4 regions of the Pseudomonas sp. S3_C06 genome follow, and region 3 is predicted to be linked to each of the others. Evidence: predicted binding sites of a transcription regulator. Region 3 holds the regulator's gene; each other region holds the start of a gene.
The links. Region 3 encodes FliA, which starts transcription of late flagellar genes. Its sites were predicted from a motif close to CTAAAGTTTNNNNNNNNNNNGCCGNTAA; they were not measured.
Positions count from the first base shown of each region.

Region 1 (4,630 bases), 2.0 Mb from region 3:
GCGGTGCTGTTCAGGGCGCCAGCGATTTGCTCCAGCGAGGACGACGCTTCTTCCATCGAGCTGCGGCCAATCTGGGTTTGCTGGGCGTTTTCCTGCGCCAGACGCTGGGTCGCGCCCATGTTGTCGGCAATGTTCAGCGAGGTCGCGCTGAACTCTTCCACTGCGCCGGCCATACTGGTGATTTCGCCGGACTGTTGCTCCATGCCTTCATAGGCACCGCCGGACAAACCGGACAGGGCCTGGGCACGGCTGTTGACCTCTTCCGAGGAGCGACGAATGTGCTCGACCATGGTCGACAGCGCTTGGCTCATCTGGTTGAACGCGCGAGACAGCTGACCGATTTCGTCGTTGCTCGACACGTTCAGGCGCACGCTCAGATCGCCGGCGCCCAAGGCTTCCGCCTGACGGACGAGATCGCTCAGTGGCGCCAGTTTGCTACGCAGCAACCAGACCACGGAACCGACCGCCAGCAGCATCGCCAACAGACTGCCGATCGCCAGTTGCGTACCGACGCTCCACGTCACTGCGCGGATTTCGGCTTTCGGCATGCTTGCTACCACCGACCACGGGCCACCATCAAACGGCACCGCGACGCTGTAGAAATCTTCGGAGTTGTCGCCCCAGAACTGACCTTTGCCCGGCGATTTCGCCAGATCCTTGATCACTGGAATCGCTTGATCCAACGCCTGCACACCTGCCGGTGCAACCAGCCATTTGCTCTGCTCATCGAGCAGCGCCAGCGAGCCGGTCTGGCCAATGCGGAAGCGCTTGAGGTTGTCGAACTGGGCGTTTTGAGCATCGGTGTAATCGAAGCCGACGAACAGCACCGCAATCACCTTGCCGCTGCCATCGCGCACCGGGGTGTATTGGGTCATGTAGGAACGATCGAACAGCAACGCGCGGCCGACATAGCTCTGCCCCGCCATCAACTTCGCGTACGCCGGGTGCGCGTGGTCAAGCAAGGTGCCAATGGCGCGAGTGCCGTCCTGCTTGGTCAGCGAGGTGCTGACCCGTACGAAGTCTTCGCCGCTGCGCACGAACAGTGTGGCGACGCCGGCGGTCATCTGCTTGAACTCGTCGACTTCCTTGAAGTTGTTGTTCAACACTTCGCTGCCCAGGTGCAGGCCCGGGGTCTGGGTGCCGGCCACCGTCACCGGTTCACTCGGGTGAATGCTCAGACCCGCGCTGAAGCGCTTTTCGAACAACCCGCTGAGCCGCTGGGTGCTTTCACGCAGCGTGCCGTGAAAGGTGCTCAGTTGGTCGGCCAGCAGCCGCGCCTCACTGGCCAGATGCTCTTCACGGGTAGCGAGGTTGGCGGAATCCAGCGAACGCAGGGCGAACACCGTACTGCCACTGATGACTATCGCCAGTATCACGGCGAGGGCGAGGCCTAACTGTGAGGCGATCCGAGCGCGAGGTTGAGACATGACAGCTCCTGGCCGAACTTTCCGATCCTCCTTGATCGCAGCTCGGATAATTTTTAATAGTGGGGGTGAATCGTGGATACCGGCACGACGGTTCCACATGCACGTATTCGGCGGTAAAGCCGAATACTTGAGCGAGCAGCAGGGTTATGGCACAAGGCCGCCATTGTGGCGGCTCGAACGTTTCAGCTCAAGCGCGTAACCGCCGGCAGTTCCATGGCGCGGACTTCGCCTTGCAGGAAGTCGCTGAGGCGGCGCAAACGTTCACCTCCCGGACGGGTCTTTGGCCACACCAGGTAATAATTCAGTCCGCTGGCGACGGCCGTCGGCCACGGCAGACTCAGTCGTCCCTGCGCCACATCTTCGGCGACCATCAACAGGTCGCCCATCGACACACCATAACCGCGCGCCGCGGCGATCATCCCTAACTCAAGCGTATCGAACACCTGTCCGCCCTTGAGCGACACCTGATCGGACAGCCCCATGTGCTCCAGCCAACTGCGCCAGTCACGACGATCCGGGGTTGGATGGAGCAATTCGGTGGACGCCAGCCGGGCCAAATCCCATGGCTGATCATTCAGCAGGTTTGGCGCACCCACCGGAATCAGTTCTTCGGGAAATAACAGGCTCGCCTCCCAGTCCGGTGGAAAATGCCCGTCACTCAACAGGACAGCGCAATCAAAAGGCTCATCGTTGAAGTCCACCGAATCCACATCCATCCAGGCGCTGGTCAGTTGCACTTCGTTGCCCGGCTGCAAGTGGCGGAAGCGACTGAGCCGTGCCAGCAGCCAGCGCATGGTCAGGGTCGACGGCGCCTTCATACGCAGAATGTCGTCTTCGGCGCGCAAGGTATTGCAGGCCCGCTCCAGCGCCGTGAAGCCTTCGCGGATGCCGGGCAACAGCAGGCGAGCGGCCTCGGTCAGTTGCAGGTTTCGACCACTGCGGTGGAATAGCCGGCAAGCGAAATGATCTTCCAGGGTTCGAATATGCCGACTGACTGCGCTCTGGGTGATCGACAACTCTTCCGCCGCACGGGTGAACGAACTGTGCCGTGCCGCTGCTTCAAATGCGCGCAGGGCATACAAGGGAGGAAGACGACGAGACATGCAGAAAGCTCCTATAGCGGGATGCAGCCAGTCTGACGAAAACTGCTCAAGATGAGTTTTAATCATGCCACCCATCCTTTTTATCCCTTTGTGCAAAACCTGCCAAGCGCCGAGAATCGACGGTCTTCTGTTCCCTCTGAAAATCGAGTGGTGATGACCATGCAGCATCCTGTGCGTACCGAACTCTGGGCCATTCTGCGGCTGGCAGGGCCGTTGATTGCTTCACAGTTGGCGCACATGTTGATGGTGCTGACTGACACTTTAATGATGGCCCGCCTGAGTCCCGAAGCGCTCGCGGGCGGCGGTCTCGGTGCAGCGACTTACTCGTTCGTATCGATTTTCTGCATCGGCGTGATTGCGGCAGTCGGCACGCTGGTGGCGATTCGCAAAGGCGCCGGCGACATCATTGGCGCCGCACGGCTGACTCAGGCCGGGCTGTGGCTGGCGTGGCTGATGGCGTTGGGCGCCGGGTTGTTGCTGTGGAATCTGAAACCGGTGTTGCTGTTGTTCGGCCAGACCGAAACCAACGTCAACGCCGCCGGGCAATTCCTCATCGCCCTGCCCTTCGCCCTGCCCGGCTACTTGAGCTTCATGGCCCTGCGCGGTTTTACCAGCGCGATTGGCCGGGCGACGCCGGTGATGGTTATCAGCCTGGCCGGCACGGTGGCCAACTTCCTGCTCAATTACGCGCTGATCACCGGCATGTTCGGCCTGCCGAAAATGGGTCTGACCGGGATCGGCCTGGTCACGGCGATTGTCGCCAACTGCATGGCGTTGGCATTGGCCTGGCACATCCGTCGGCATCCGGCTTATGACGCTTACCCTTTGCGTGCGGGCCTGTCGCGACCGAACCGGCAATACCTGAAAGAACTGTGGCGCCTCGGTCTGCCGATTGGCGGCACCTACGCTGTGGAAGTGGGCTTGTTCGCCTTCGCGGCGCTGTGCATGGGCACCATGGGCAGCACGCAGTTGGGCGCACACCAGATCGCCCTGCAGATTGTTTCGGTGGCATTCATGGTGCCGGCGGGGATGTCGTACGCAATCACCATGCGCGTCGGCCAGCATTACGGCGCCGGTCAATTGAGCGATGCACGGATGTCCGGCCGGGTCGGGATCGTCTTTGGCGCCGTGGTCATGCTGGGTTTCGCCATGGTGTTCTGGCTGCTGCCAAATGAGTTGGTCGGGTTGTTCCTCGATCACAACGATCCAGCGTTTGCCGAGGTGATTCGCCTCGCGGTGAGCCTGCTGGCGGTGGCGGCGTGGTTTGAATTGTTCGACGGTACGCAGACGATTGCCATGGGCTGCATACGTGGGCTCAAGGATGCGAAGACCACGTTTCTGGTCGGGCTCGGCTGCTATTGGCTGATCGGCGCGCCGGCGGCCTGGTGGATGGCGTTCCACCTCAATTGGGGGCCGACGGGGGTCTGGTGGGGATTGGCGTTGGGGTTGGCGTGTGCAGCGGTGAGTTTGACCCTGGCGTTCGAATGGAAGATGAAGCGGATGATTCGGCTGGAGCCTGCGTCATCAAGTCAGTTCACTGTCCCGCAGACCGACTGAGATCCCTTGTAGGAGTGAGCCTGCTCGCGATAGCGGTGTGTCAGACAACTCATCATTTTTGACACACCGCTATCGCGAGCAGGCTCACTCCTACATTGGTTATGTGCTCAGTTCACGATTTCGAGGGCTGGCTGCTGACTCGATCCAAACGTCAGATATTCCACCAACTCCGCCAACGGCAACGGCCGGCTGATCAGATAGCCCTGCACCTGATCGCAACCAAATCCGCGCAGCAGCTCCAGTTGTTCCGGCGTCTCGACCCCTTCGGCGACCACTTCCAGATGCAGGTTGTGCGCAAGATTGATCATCGCGTGCACCAGTTTGCGGTTCTCTTCGCGCTGCTCCATGCCGCCGACAAAGCTCTTGTCGATTTTCAGCAAGGTGATCGGCAGGCTGTTGAGGTGCACGAACGAGGAAAACCCGGTGCCGAAGTCATCCAGCGAGAAACGCACACCGAGGCGGCCGAGGGCGTCCATGGTCTGCTTGACCAGATCGCTGCGGCGCATCACTGCGGTTTCGGTCAGTTCAAACTCCAGCCATTGC
Region 1 is NZ_CP162747.1:3,663,457-3,668,086, forward strand. Features, by position in the region: gene AB4N44_RS16375 (methyl-accepting chemotaxis protein) at 1-1,427, opposite strand, end outside; gene AB4N44_RS16380 (LysR substrate-binding domain-containing protein) at 1,610-2,530, opposite strand; gene AB4N44_RS16385 (NorM family multidrug efflux MATE transporter) at 2,690-4,087, shown strand; gene AB4N44_RS16390 (putative bifunctional diguanylate cyclase/phosphodiesterase) at 4,195-4,630, opposite strand, start outside.
Region 1: the regulator FliA is predicted to act here: its motif matches at 1,532-1,559, upstream of AB4N44_RS16375 (methyl-accepting chemotaxis protein).

Region 2 (4,630 bases), 3.3 Mb from region 3:
GCGGCGAACTGCAACGATTGTTCTTCTGGCATCGTGCGGTTCAAGGCATAGGCCATTGGCAGCGTACCGACCAGAATCAACATGATCAGGCCCATGCCTTTCTGGCCGTCGTTGGAGCCGTGGGCGAAGGACACGCCGGTGCAGGTCAGAATCAGCAAACCGCGAATCCACCACGGTGGCGGCGTGTTGCCTTCAGGTGCCTTGTACAGCGAACGATTCTTCACGAAGGCGCGCAGCGCCAGCAGCAACAGTGCCGCACAACCGAAACCCACCAACGGCGAGAGCAGCAACGCATAACCGATCTTGGTCGCCTGCGCCCAATCGACACCGCTGGTGCCGTCGCGGCCGTGCATCAAGGCGTTGGCCACGCCGACGCCGATGATCGAGCCTATCAGCGTGTGCGATGACGACGCCGGCAAACCCAGCCACCAGGTGCCGAGGTTCCACAGGATCGCCGCAATCAGCAGAGCAAAGATCATCGAAAAACCGGCTGACGAACCGACCTGCAGAATCAACTCCACCGGCAGCAAGGCGATGATGCCGAACGCCACCGCGCCGCTCGAAAGCAGCACGCCGAGAAAGTTGAAGAACCCCGACCAGACCACCGCCACGTTCGGCGGCAACGAGTGGGTGTAAATCACCGTCGCGACGGCGTTGGCGGTGTCGTGGAAACCGTTGACGAACTCGAAACCCAGGGCAATCAGCAACGCCACACCGAGCAGCAGAAACGGCGTCCAGGTGGTGACCACCGTGCCGAGTTCGTGCATGTCGTGCATCAGGCTGTAGGCGGTGAACAGCATCCCCATCGCCAGCACGGCGAAAAAGATCACGTAGGTAAACGGGCTGGTTTTCTTGTCGAGGGCTGGCCTGCCGCTGGCGGCGGACGCGGGGCTGGCGGTCAGGGAGGGAGTAGCCATGGCAGGACAATCCTGAGCGAGGGAAGGAATGTCGCCCATGATCGTTGCAGAATGTTACAGAGAGACTGCGCCATGTCAGTGTTTGGCTGATTAACCCAACCGTCGGTCTTCTGCTCGTTCCCACGCTCTGCGTGGGAATGACGCCCGGGACGCTCCGCGTCCCTGTGACGCAGAGCGTCACTTGATGCATTCCCACGCAGAGCGTGGGAACGAGCGTTCAGGCGTCAGTAATCTCCGCGCTTGCGAAACGCCCAACGCCCGGCAATCACGGTAAACGTCGCCACCAGCGCGACCAATATCCAGAACCCCTCCGGATCCTGCGACAACGGCACCCCGCCCACATTCATCCCGAAAAAACCGGCAATGATATTGATCGGCAGAGCCAGCACCGTGACCACGGTCAGGGTGAACAACGTGCGGTTGCTCTGCTCGTTGAGGTTGGCGGCGATCTCTTCCTGGAGCAGTTTGATCCGCTCACCGAGGGCCGTGAGGTCGTTGATGATCAGCGCAAACTCCTCGGTGGATTTGCGCAGCTCCTTGACGTCTTCCTTCTGCAACCATGGCGGCGGCCGATTAAGCAGGCGTAACAACGAGCCCGGTTCCAGCGCCAGCAGCCGTTGCAAACGTACCAGCACGCGCCGGTTGGCACCCAGTTCGGCGCGGTTGGTCGACAGTCGCGAGGAAAGCAATTCGTCCTCGACCTGATCGACACTCAGGCTGGTCTTGCGCACGATCTGCGTCAGCACTTCGCCTTGATCGCGCAGCAGATGCACAAGCAACTCCGAGGGCGAACGAAAGCGTTCGCCGGCCTTCACCGATGAGCGCAATTTGTCCACCGAGTGCAGCGGTTGCAAACGCGCACTGACGATCAGTTTGCTGCGCACACAAACCCACAGCGTCGACACGTCCGAAGAGACCATGCTGCTGAGGTTGAACACCACATCGTTGACCACCGCCAGCAACGCCGAATCGACATGTTCGATACGCGTCGAACGCGAGCCTTCGTGCAGCGCCTCGAAAAACTCTTCAGGCAATTGCAGATGACTTTTCATCCAGCGTTCGCACGCCGCATGCGCAAGATTGAGGTGCAGCCAGAGGAATTCGCCCGTGTCGTTGTCGTCCTGCAAACAGCGCAACGCTGTCGCCGAGTCGACTTCGCGGCCACGTTCGCCGGGCAGGAAACGAAAGCCGTAGAGCAGGCCAAACAGATCAGGATCGCGATGGCTGATATCGAGGCTGTGGTTCATGAAGGCTCGCTGCGAGGAGGGTGCGTCGGTCGCGCAAATGGCAGGTTCACTGAGCCGCATCATCGCAATGTCACATGACATTTATATGACAGCAAGGTGACGTCAAATCAGCGACTTACCGACGGTCGGATTTTCTTCAAGAAGCCCTCTGGCGCGCCGATCACAGGTGCGTTAGGTTGCGCGCCATTTGCCATGAGCCAAGGCTCGCCGACATGGATGTCCGGCAAAATTTCACGCCTTACCGGGCGTGCCTCATCCCTGTCTTGAGTATCTTGCGATGCTGCAAAAATCCCTGAGAGCGCAAATTCTCGCCTTGCTGAGCGGCAGCCTGCTGGCGGTGCTGTTGATTGCGCTGGCCTGTTTTCATTTCCTGTCCAACGGCGTGCAAAGCTACAGCCAATTGATCGCCGGTCCCCTGCACACCTCGCAACTGATCGACGAAGCCAACCTGCAATTCAAGGTGCAGGTGCAGGAGTGGAAAAACGTCCTGCTGCGCGGCAAGCAACCGGCGGATCTGGCCAAGTATTGGGGTCAGTTCGAAGATCGTCAGCGCGATGTACAGAAGATACTTGGTGAACTGGCCAGCCAGAAAGGCATAGAGCCCAGCCTGAAATCGCGCATTGAACGTTTGCGTGAAGAACACCGCCAGTTGGGTAGCGCTTATCAGAAGGGACGTGATGCCTACGTGGCTGCTGGTGGTGATCCGACGGTGGGTGACGCGGCGGTCAAAGGCGTTGACCGTGCCGCCAGCGATCAGATGAGCGAGCTGGTCGCCGAGTTGCGCAAGCAAGGCACCGCGCAGTCGGCGCTGATCAGTGCCGAGGCTGATCGCACCGTGTGGCTGGGGCTGCTGGTGATGCTCGCGTCGGGTCTGCTGATCGGCTTGTTGAGCCTGTGGCTGGTCAACCGCAACCTGGTGGAGCCGATTCGCAAACTCATTGATTACGTCACGCAGTTGAGCCGCGGCAAACTCGCCGAACGCGTGGTCAGCGACCGTCAGGATGAACTGGGCAACCTCGCCGCAGCGGCCAACACCCTGCGTGATTTCCTCGCCGACACCTTTACTCGTCTGCAGCGCAGCGCCAGTGATCTGGACAGCGCCAGCGGCGAGTTGAACGCCATTGCCACGACCATGGCCGGTGGCACCAACGAGCAGTTCAACCGCACCGATCAGGTGGCCACGGCGATGAACGAAATGTCCGCCACCGCGCAGGAAGTGGCGCGTCACGCCGCCGATGCCGCGCGTGCTGCCGACGATGCCGACCAGTCCGCCCAACAGGGTGAAAAGGTCATGCAGAGCACTATTCACTCGATCACCCAGATGCGCGGTGAAATTGCCAACACCGCCACGGTGATCCGTCGTCTGGAAGCCGACAGCGGCCGCATCGGCAAAGTGCTGGAAGTGATTCGCGGCATCGCCGAGCAGACCAACCTGCTGGCGCTCAACGCTGCGATCGAAGCGGCGCGCGCCGGTGAGGCCGGGCGTGGTTTTGCCGTGGTCGCCGATGAAGTGCGTAACCTCGCGCAGCGCACCGCCGAGTCGATCATCGAGATCAACCAGATCATTCAGAGCGTGCAGACCGGTGCGGTGGACGCGGCGCAAGCCATCGATAGCGGCCAGACGCGCAGTGACGAAAGCGTTGAACAGGTGACCCAGGCTGGTGCGATGCTGGAGCGTATCACTCACGCGGTGGAGGCGATCCGCGACATGAACCGTCAGATCGCTACTGCTGCGGAAGAGCAGACCTCGGTGGCCGAAGACATCTCGCGCAATCTCACCGAGATCACTTCGATCGCCAGCACCAACCTCGACAACGTGCAACGCACCGAAAGTGCCAGCCAGAACTTGCATGGTCTGTCCGGGCAACTGAACGAAGTCACCGCGCGCCTGAGCGCCTGACGCCATCGACTGTGTACCGGTTCGGATACCGAGTCGGTACACAGTCGATCTCAATTACCTGCGGCCGTGGTCGATGACCGGTTATCTATAACCGGCATTGGAGCCTTTCCATGGTGAGCATCACTTCTGTTTCGATCAATCAGACCGTCACCACACCTTCGAGCAAAACCGCAATCAGCGACGTCGGTGACGATTCCTCGACCACGGCAGCCGCCAGCACTGGCGCTACGGCCGATACCGGTAAAGTCGCCGCCGGTGGTGGGGCCGCTCCGGCGGGTGACAGCAGCTCCAGCAGCAGCGAAGAATCGGATTCGGTGAAGGAACTGCGCAAGCAGATTGCCGAGTTGCAGAAGCAATTGCAGGAAGAGCAGCAGGCGTTGCAAGCGGCCCAGGCGAAGCAGGAAAATTCTGATGCGAAGGTCGCCGAGGTGGCTGCCGCCCAAGCGCAGATCACCGCCACCTCGGCCTCCCTGTCCACCGCCACAGCCTCATTGTTGCAGGCGTTGCAGGATTCCGACTCGAGCACCTCGGGTTCGCTGGTCAGCACCTCGGCGTGATGCCCTTTC
Region 2 is NZ_CP162747.1:2,316,672-2,321,301, reverse strand. Features, by position in the region: gene AB4N44_RS10160 (inorganic phosphate transporter) at 1-917, opposite strand, end outside; gene AB4N44_RS10155 (transporter) at 1,142-2,164, opposite strand; gene AB4N44_RS10150 (methyl-accepting chemotaxis protein) at 2,442-4,064, shown strand; gene AB4N44_RS10145 (hypothetical protein) at 4,175-4,621, shown strand.
Region 2: the regulator FliA is predicted to act here: its motif matches at 2,300-2,327, upstream of AB4N44_RS10150 (methyl-accepting chemotaxis protein).

Region 3 (4,630 bases):
ATCTTCGCCGGGCTGCCATTGACGGCCGGCCTGCCGCTGACTGCCGCTGAACCGCTGAGCGAGCCGACCTACGCCGCACCGGCGCGTCCGGCCCCGGCGCCTGCGCAGTCTTCCGGCGGCGTTGATCCGCGTGCACTGGATTCGATGCGCTTTGAATTGAACAGCCTGCGCGAGCTGATGGAAGTTCAGCTCGGCACCCTGGCCTGGAATCAGCTGCAAGGCAGCCGTCCGGCGCAAGCCAACCTGTATCGCCGTCTGCAACGTATCGGTCTGTCCGGCCCGTTGTCGCGCGATCTGCTGGCGATGATCACTGATATCGAGGAGCCGCGTCAGGCCTGGCGCATGCTGCTTGCGCACCTGGCGCGGATGATTGCCGTACCGGAAGTCGAGCCGCTGGAAGAGGGCGGTGTGATTGCCATGGTCGGCCCGGCCGGCATGGGCAAGACCACCACGCTGGCCAAGCTGGCCGCGCGTTATGTGCTGAAATACGGCGCGCAGAATGTCGCGCTGGTGAGCATGGACAGCTTCCGCATCGGTGCGCAGGAACAGCTGAAGACGCTGGGCCGCATTCTCAATGTGCCGGTGACTCACGTCGATCCGGGCCAATCGCTGGTGCAAGCGCTGGATCCACTGCTGCGCAAACGCGTGGTATTGATCGATACTGCCGGCCTGCAAGCCAGTGATCCGGCCCTGCGCATGCAGCTCGAAAGTCTGGCCGGGCGTGGCATCCGTTCAAAAAATTATCTGGTCTTGGCAACCACCAGCCAGAAACAGGTTCTAACCGCCGCTTATCACAGTTACAAGCGTTGCGGGCTTGCCGGCTGCATCCTGACTAAACTGGATGAAACGGCCAGCCTTGGCGAAGTGTTGAGCCTGGCGATCAGTCATGAATTGCCGGTCGCGTACCTGACCGATGGCCCACGGATTCCGGATGATTTGCATCTGCCGCGCCGTCATCAATTGGTCAGCCGCGCCGTCAGCGTGCAAATGCAGGAAGAACCCAGCGAAGAAGCCATGGCTGACATGTTCGCTGATATCTATCACAGCCCGACCAAGCAGGTAGGCTGAGGTATTCATGAACAGTTTTTGTACCTACATCGATGGTCTGCCATGCATTGTTCCGGTTGTGAACGCGCAGCCAGTAATGTGGCCTCCGTCTATGCAAGACAAGGTAAAGAAATAACATGGGCAGCATGCATCCCGTACAGGTGATCGCGGTGACCGGCGGCAAAGGTGGCGTCGGCAAGACTAACGTGTCAGTGAACTTGTCTCTGGCGCTGGCAGAGCTTGGCCGTCGGGTCATGCTGCTGGACGCCGATCTGGGACTGGCGAACGTCGACGTTTTGTTGGGTCTGACCCCTAAACGCACATTGGCCGACGTGATCGAAGGCCGCTGCGAATTGCGCGACGTGCTGTTGCAAGGCCCCGGTGGCATTCGCATCGTCCCGGCCGCGTCCGGCACGCAGAGCATGGTGCACCTGAGCCCGGCGCAACATGCCGGTCTGATTCAGGCGTTCAGCGACATCGGCGACAATCTCGACGTACTGGTGATCGACACCGCTGCGGGTATTGGTGACTCGGTAGTCAGTTTCGTACGCGCAGCGCAGGAAGTGTTGCTGGTGGTCTGCGACGAGCCGACCTCGATCACCGACGCCTACGCGCTGATCAAATTGCTCAACCGCGATTACGGCATGAACCGCTTCCGCGTCCTCGCCAACATGGCGCAGAGCCCGCAGGAAGGGCGCAACCTGTTCGCCAAGTTGACCAAGGTCACGGATCGCTTCCTTGACGTGGCCCTACAATACGTCGGCGCCGTGCCTTACGACGAAAGCGTGCGTAAAGCGGTGCAGAAGCAGCGTGCGGTGTACGAAGCCTTCCCGCGTTCCAAGTGCGCACTGGCGTTCAAGGCGATCGCGCAGAAGGTCGACACTTGGCCGCTGCCCGCCAATCCGCGTGGCCACCTTGAGTTTTTCGTCGAGCGCCTCGTGCAGCAAACGGCAGGGCCCGTGCTATGACCGCAAGCGGTATGAACTACTACAAGAAGTCGGCACGTGACGCGCAGTACGAACTGATCGAGCGTTACGCGCCACTGGTCAAACGCATTGCCTACCACTTGCTGGCACGCTTGCCGGCGAGTGTGCAGGTCGAAGACCTGATCCAGGCCGGGATGATCGGCCTGCTCGAAGTCTCGACCAAATATGACGCCAGCAAAGGCGCCAGTTTCGAAACGTACGCGGGCATTCGAATCCGCGGCGCGATGCTCGACGAAGTGCGCAAAGGGGACTGGGCGCCACGCTCGGTTCACCGCAATACCCGTATGGTCAGCGACGCAATTCGCTCAATTGAAGCTAAAACCGGCCGTGATGCTAAAGATCACGAGGTTGCGGCCGAACTCCAATTGAGTCTCGACGATTACTACGGGATTTTGAATGACACCTTGGGCAGCCGCCTGTTCAGTTTCGACGACCTGCTGCAGGACGGCGAACACGAAGGGCTGCACGAGGATGGCGCGAGTGCTCATCTTGAGCCGTCACGCGATCTGGAAGATGAACGTTTCCAGGCTGCGTTGGCGGACGCGATTGCCAATTTGCCGGAGCGTGAGCGACTGGTGTTGGCGCTGTACTACGACGAAGAGCTGAACCTCAAGGAGATCGGTGAAGTCCTTGGCGTCAGTGAATCGCGGGTCAGCCAGTTACACAGCCAGTGCGCGGCCCGTTTGCGGGGGCGTTTGGGGGAGTGGCGAGCGCGCTGAAGGCAGTGTGGGGACACTGCGAACGAGGCTGGTGCGGTGGTGAACGGCACCGGTCTTGCTCTGTTGTGCTCCAGACAGTCTTCGAGTGCTGCGCCGATTGATTGAAGTGGCGCGTCCAGGTGCTGGGCGCGTTTAAGACTGCTTGGAGGTCGAATTGAACAAAGACATGAAAATCCTCATCGTTGATGACTTCTCAACGATGCGGCGGATCATCAAGAACCTGCTGCGTGATCTTGGGTTCACCAACACCGTCGAGGCTGACGATGGCGTCACTGCCATTCCGGTGCTCAACAGCGGCAGCATCGACTTTCTGGTAACGGACTGGAACATGCCGGGCATGACCGGTATCGACCTGCTGCGTCACGTGCGTGCCGATGAAAAACTCAAGCACTTGCCGGTGTTGATGGTGACGGCTGAAGCCAAGCGCGAGCAGATCATTGAAGCCGCTCAGGCCGGTGTAAACGGCTATGTAGTCAAACCTTTCACGGCTCAGGCGTTGAAAGACAAAATCGAGAAGATTTTCGAACGCATCGGCTGATGAACGCGCGGGGGAGCTATGGAGCATAACGAATCTTCACAGGGCGATTTCGAGTCGACCCTGAAAAAACACGCGGTCGAACTGGTCGAGAGCCTTGAAAAAGGCAGGTTCGGCGACGCTGTGCAACTGATCCATGAGCTCAATCAGACCCGTGACCGTGGCCTGTATCAGGAAGTGGGCAAGCTCACACGTGAACTGCACAGTGCGATCGTCAACTTCCAGATCGACCCGAACATGCCGCAGGCCGAGGAAGTGTCGCAAATCACCGACGCCACCGAACGCCTGGGCTATGTGGTCAAGCTGACGGAAGCCGCGGCCAACCGCACCATGGATCTGGTGGAAAGCGCCACGCCGGTGGTCAACAGTCTGGCTGATGAAGCGCAGACCTTGAGCGCCGATTGGGGTCGCTTCATGCGTCGCGAGGTCGGGGCTGAAGAGTTCCGTGAACTGGCGCGCCGGGTCGACGGTTTTCTGTCACGCAGCAGCACGGACAACCGTGCGGTGTCGAGCAATCTCAACGACATCCTGCTGGCCCAGGATTACCAGGACCTCACCGGTCAGGTGATCAAGCGTGTGACCCAACTGGTCACCGAAGTCGAAAGCAATTTGCTCAAACTCGTGCTCATGGCCAGTCAGGTCGACCGCTTTGCGGGCATCGAACATGACCGCGCCGCGATGCTTGCAGAAAAAGATCCACAAAAACATCTCTCGCAGGGTGAAGGTCCGCAGATTCATGCCGATAAACGAGAAGACGTTGTGTCCGGTCAGGACGATGTGGACGATTTGTTATCCAGCCTTGGATTCTAGTGTTTTGGAATTTTAGGTTTTTTGGGTTTTTAGACCTGTAGGAGCACCCCATTAATGAGCTTCGGCGCCGATGAAGAGATCCTTCAGGATTTCCTGGTTGAGGCCGGCGAGATTCTTGAGCAACTGTCCGAACAACTGGTCGAGCTGGAAAGCCGTCCGGATGACGCAGATCTGCTCAACGCAATTTTTCGCGGTTTCCACACTGTAAAAGGGGGCGCCGGCTTCCTTCAGCTCAATGAGCTGGTGGAGTGCTGTCACATCGCCGAAAACGTGTTCGACATCCTGCGCAAGGGTGAGCGTCGCGTTGATGCAGAACTGATGGACGTTGTCCTCGAAGCACTGGACGCGGTGAACAGCATGTTCACTGAGGTTCGTGAGCGTGCTCCGATCACCGCCGCCACCCCGGAACTGCTGGCCGCCCTGGCGCGTCTGGCCGAACCGCAATCGACGGACGCAGCCCCGGCTTCGCCGGTGGCCGAGATGATCGAAGAACTGGTCGTCGAAGGCGACTCGTCGGGCGACATCACCGATAA
Region 3 is NZ_CP162747.1:5,707,397-5,712,026, forward strand. Features, by position in the region: gene flhF (flagellar biosynthesis protein FlhF) at 1-1,068, shown strand, start outside; gene fleN (flagellar synthesis regulator FleN) at 1,185-2,015, shown strand; gene fliA (RNA polymerase sigma factor FliA) at 2,012-2,752, shown strand; gene AB4N44_RS25395 (chemotaxis response regulator CheY) at 2,919-3,290, shown strand; gene AB4N44_RS25400 (protein phosphatase CheZ) at 3,309-4,097, shown strand; gene AB4N44_RS25405 (chemotaxis protein CheA) at 4,152-4,630, shown strand, end outside.

Region 4 (4,630 bases), 1.7 Mb from region 3:
TGTTGGTGCGTGCACTTTGCTCGTCAGAGCCGACGATCGAGGCATTGGACGAAGCCATCACCCGTTGCGACAGGTCATGCACATGGCGAGTCGCCGAGGAGACTTCGGAAATCGAGGCGTGAATCCGCTCAACGAACTGGTTGAACGCGCTGCCCAATTCACCGAACTCGTCTTTGCTTTCCACAACCAGACGGCGAGTCAGGTCGCCTTCACCCTGAGCAATGTCCTGCATCGCGCGGCCCATGGTGGTCAGCGGACGCATCAACACGTTAATCAACAGGCTCAGCAGCAGCGCAATGGCGGCCACCGCAACGAACATTGCGATCAGTGCCGAAGTACGGAATTGGCTGAGTGCGGCGTAGGCTTTATCACGATCAATCGACAGACCGATGTACCACTGCGCATTCGGCAGATCGCTGACCGGGGTGAACGACAGAATGCGTTCCTGGCCGTTGAGCACCACGTTCTGGTTGCCCTTCTCGATGCGCACGCTGGTGTTCGGGTAGATGTCTTTCAGGTTTTTCATGACCTGATCTTTGTCCGGGCTGACGATCACCTGACCGTCGGCGCTGACCAGGAACGCGTGGCCGAGGCCACCGAAGTCCACCGAGTTGATGATCTTCACCAGGGTTTCCAGGCTCAGGTCACCACCGACCACGCCGAGCAGCTCGCCGTTCTTTTTCACCGGCATGGCGATGGTCACTACCAGGCCACCGACAGCGGCCATGTAGGGCGGCGTCAGCATGGTTTTGTCAGCCACAACGGCTTGCTTGTACCAAGGGCGCTGACGCGGGTCGTAGCCGTCCGGCATCTTCGCGTCAGGGCGCTGGGTGAACACACCGTTGGCCTGACCGACGTAGGTGAACTGGAAATTCGAGGTGAAGGCCGGTTGATCGACCAGACCCGGGAAGTCGGCGTCCTTGCCCTGATGGGCAACGTTCTGCGCGAGGTTTTCCAGCACCAGAATCCGCCCGCTCATCCAGTTCTGCACGCTGCTGGCGGTCAGATCACCGGCCTGCTGCACGGAGGACTGAAGGTTCTGACGAATGGTGTTTCGCTGCAGATAGTCGTTGTAGAGGGTGAACAGCGCGAACGCCAGGACCACGACGCCCGAGGCGGCCAACAGGATTTTATGGCTGAACTTGAGATTCATTTCATGGGACTTCTTATGCCAAAAGTGGGGATGCGTTCCGGATGCAACATTCCATGTACAGCGCAGGCAGCGTTCTTCTGGCCGCTCTACTTTGGTGCACGCATGTCTCACCAGTCTGTCGGCACGTGTCGGAGAAATCTTAGGGCTGAGTGGGAAATGGATGGCATTTCTGCCGGATTCCCGCCGAACGGCGCGCCAGAGCGTTCTGCCCGATGTTTTTCAGTGCTGATGTTCGGGTGACAGTTGCAAATTTCGTAACCCTTGATGACAATGCGAGTAATTATCATTTGTGACGTTCGCGTTCATGTCCTCACCCGAGTTTGCAGTACAGACGCTTTACAGTAGTCATCACGGCTGGCTTAACGCGTGGTTGCGCGCCCGTTTGGGCAACGCGGCGGATGCGGCGGATCTGGCCCAGGATACTTTCGTACGCCTGTTGCAACGCACCGAACGCCTCGAACTCAAAGCACCTCGCGCCTTTCTGCGCACCATCGCGCGTGGTCTGGTGATTGATCATTGGCGTCGCGAGGAAATCGAACGCGCCTATCTGGAAACCATCGCGCATCTACCCGAAGCCGAAACGCCAAGCGCCGAAGCCCGCGCACTGGTGATCGAATTGCTGGAAAGCATCGCGCGGATGCTTGAAGGACTGAAGCCGAAAGTGCGTCAGGCGTTTCTGCTGGCGCAGTGCGAAGGTTTGACCCACAAGCAGATCGCCGAACAGATGGGCCTGTCGTTGCGCTCGGTCGAACGTTACATCGCCGACGCGCTGTATCACTGCTACGTGCTGCGGTACGAAAACTGATGCCTGTGGATAATCTTTCTCTTGGCCGTCGCACCGAGCCGCAGCAGCAGGTGGTCAAACAGGCCATTCACTGGCTGTTGCGCCTGCGCAACAATCATGGCAATCCGCGCCTGAACCGCCAGTGTGAACAGTGGCGCGCCGAACATCATGAGCATGAACTGGCCTGGCAACGGGTGCAGTCGCTGCAAGCCGAATTGAGCAATAACCTGCGTGCGGTGCCTGGTGCGCAAGTGGCGTTCAACACTCTGGAAAACAGTGCTCAGGGTTTGGGCCGGCGACAGGCCTTGAAATTGCTGTCCGGCGCTTTGCTGACGGGCTCCGCTGCATGGCTGGCCAAGGACACTGCGGCATGGCAACAGTGGAGCGCCGATTACGCTACGGCGACGGGCGAGCGGCGCGGCTTCCAGTTGCCGGATGGCACGCGGATCGAACTCAACACCGCGAGTGCAGTGGATCTGGATTACACCGCGCAGCGGCGGCTGATCAAACTGACGCGCGGCGAGATCATCGTCACCTGTGGCGGCGCTGATCAGGGGGCGTCGTCTGATCGGCCGTTGCGGATACAAAACCGTCACGGCACTTACGAACCTTTCGACGCCCGATTCATCCTGCGTCAGGAACAGGATTGCACTCGGCTCAGCGTCACCCATGGTCAGGTTGCGATCCGTTCCGGCAGCACTTCGGTACAAGCACTGGCGGGTCAAAGTTATCTGATCGATCACCATCGGGTTCGCCCGGCGCCGCCGCTGGCTATGGATGCCGGCGCCTGGGTCGACGGCTTGATCGTCACGCGCAACATGCGTCTGGGCGACTTTATCGCTGAAGTCGGGCGTTATCGTCAGGGCTTTCTGAACTGCGCGGCGGAGGTGGCGAGATCTGCGCTTGTCCGGGGTATTCCGCCTGGAAGACACCGACAAGCTGTTGGCCATCCTGCCGCAGACGTTGCCAGTGCAATTGCGCTATCGCACGCGCTGGTGGGTGACGCTGGAGCGCGTCGCCTGAAATTATTTTGGCGGGTTTTTGCTGCAGGTCCGGCTTAGTCAGTAAGCACTTCAATTCAAGCGTTTGCGACTTCCTACGGAAACCTACAATGACTGTCCGCGCCACCTGTAAGAACACTCTGAATTTAAATGCCGAATCGGGCCTGCTGCGCCACGCCGTTCGGGCAGCGCTTTTTTCCACGGCGCTGGGCGTTAGTGTGATGCCCGGTTTGAGCATGGCGGATAATCCGGCGGCCAGTGAAGTCAGCCATCGCTACAACATTGCCGCGGGTCCGCTGGGAGAGTCGCTGAATCAGTTTGCCCGTCAGGCCGGCATCACGTTGTCGATGACTCCGCAGCAAACTCAAGGCCGGCAATCGCCAGGCGTTCAGGGCGATTATTCGACCGATCAGGCGCTGAGCCATTTGCTCGGCGGCTCCGGCCTGGAAGCGGTCAGCCAGGACGGCAGCAGTTACATCCTGCGTCCGCTCGCTGAATCCGAAGCACTGGCCCTGCCAACCACCGATATCAAAGGTTTCGCCCTCGGTAACGCATTGGGCAGTATGGACGGCTACAACGCCACTCACAGCCAGATCGCCACCAAGACCAGTACTGCGCTACTGGAAACCTCGCAAAGTGTGTCCGTGGTCACTCGCGAGCAAATGGATGACCAGGGCTCGCAGACTGTCTCGCAGACAATGCGCTACACCCCAAGCGTGCTGACCAACCCGTACGGCGCGACTCACCGCTATGACTATGTGGCGATGCGCGGTTTCAACGACGGCTCGGTGGACAACATCTACCTCGACGGCCTCAAGTCGATGGGCGACAGCGGCACTTACAGCACCATGCAGGTCGATCCGTATTTCCTTGAGCGCGTGGACATTCTCAAGGGCCCGTCGTCGGTGCTGTACGGCCGCAGTTCGCCAGGCGGACTGGTGGCGCTGACCAGCAAGAAACCGTTGTACGAGGCTTACCATCAGGTTCAAGCGACGGTCGGCACTCAGGGCCAGCGCGGGGTCGGTTTTGACTTCAGCGGCCCGGTCGATGACGACAAGCGTATTGCCTATCGTCTGATCGGCTTAACGGATCAGTCCGACACGCAGTTCGACCACAACAAGGAAAAGCGCTTCGCCCTCGCACCGACCCTCAGTATCGATTTCAGTGAAGACACTTCACTGACGCTGCAGGCTTATCTGCAACACGATCCGGATGGCGGTTACCACGGTGGCGTACCGGCGGACGGCACAATTGATCAGCGCAACGGCAACCGCATCTCGCCGCACTTCTTCGAAGGCGAGCCGGGCGTCGATGGCTATTCGCGTGATCAGCAATCGTTCGGTTATCAGTTTGAACATCGCTTCAACGATGTCTTCACCGCAAGGCAGAATTTCCGTTACCTCGATTCCAAAGTAAACATGGATCAGGTCTACGCCTATGGCTGGACCTCGCCGACCAGCAACGAGTTGAACCGCTACTACACTGGCGGTGATGAGCGCCTGCATGCGTTCATCGTCGACAACATGCTCCAGGCCGAATTTTTTACTGGTGCGACCAAACACACGGTGCTGATGGGCGCGGATTATCAGCGGCGTAAAACCGTGGTCGACTGGACCAGTGGCGGACTCGCGCCGATCAACGCGTTCAATCCGGTGTATGGCAACTCGGCGATCAACATGTATGGCGAGACCA
Region 4 is NZ_CP162747.1:4,024,458-4,029,087, reverse strand. Features, by position in the region: gene AB4N44_RS18030 (methyl-accepting chemotaxis protein) at 1-1,153, opposite strand, end outside; gene AB4N44_RS18025 (sigma-70 family RNA polymerase sigma factor) at 1,458-1,958, shown strand; partial or broken gene AB4N44_RS18020 (FecR domain-containing protein) at 1,958-2,960, shown strand; gene AB4N44_RS18015 (TonB-dependent siderophore receptor) at 3,049-4,630, shown strand, end outside.
Region 4: the regulator FliA is predicted to act here: its motif matches at 1,269-1,296, upstream of AB4N44_RS18030 (methyl-accepting chemotaxis protein).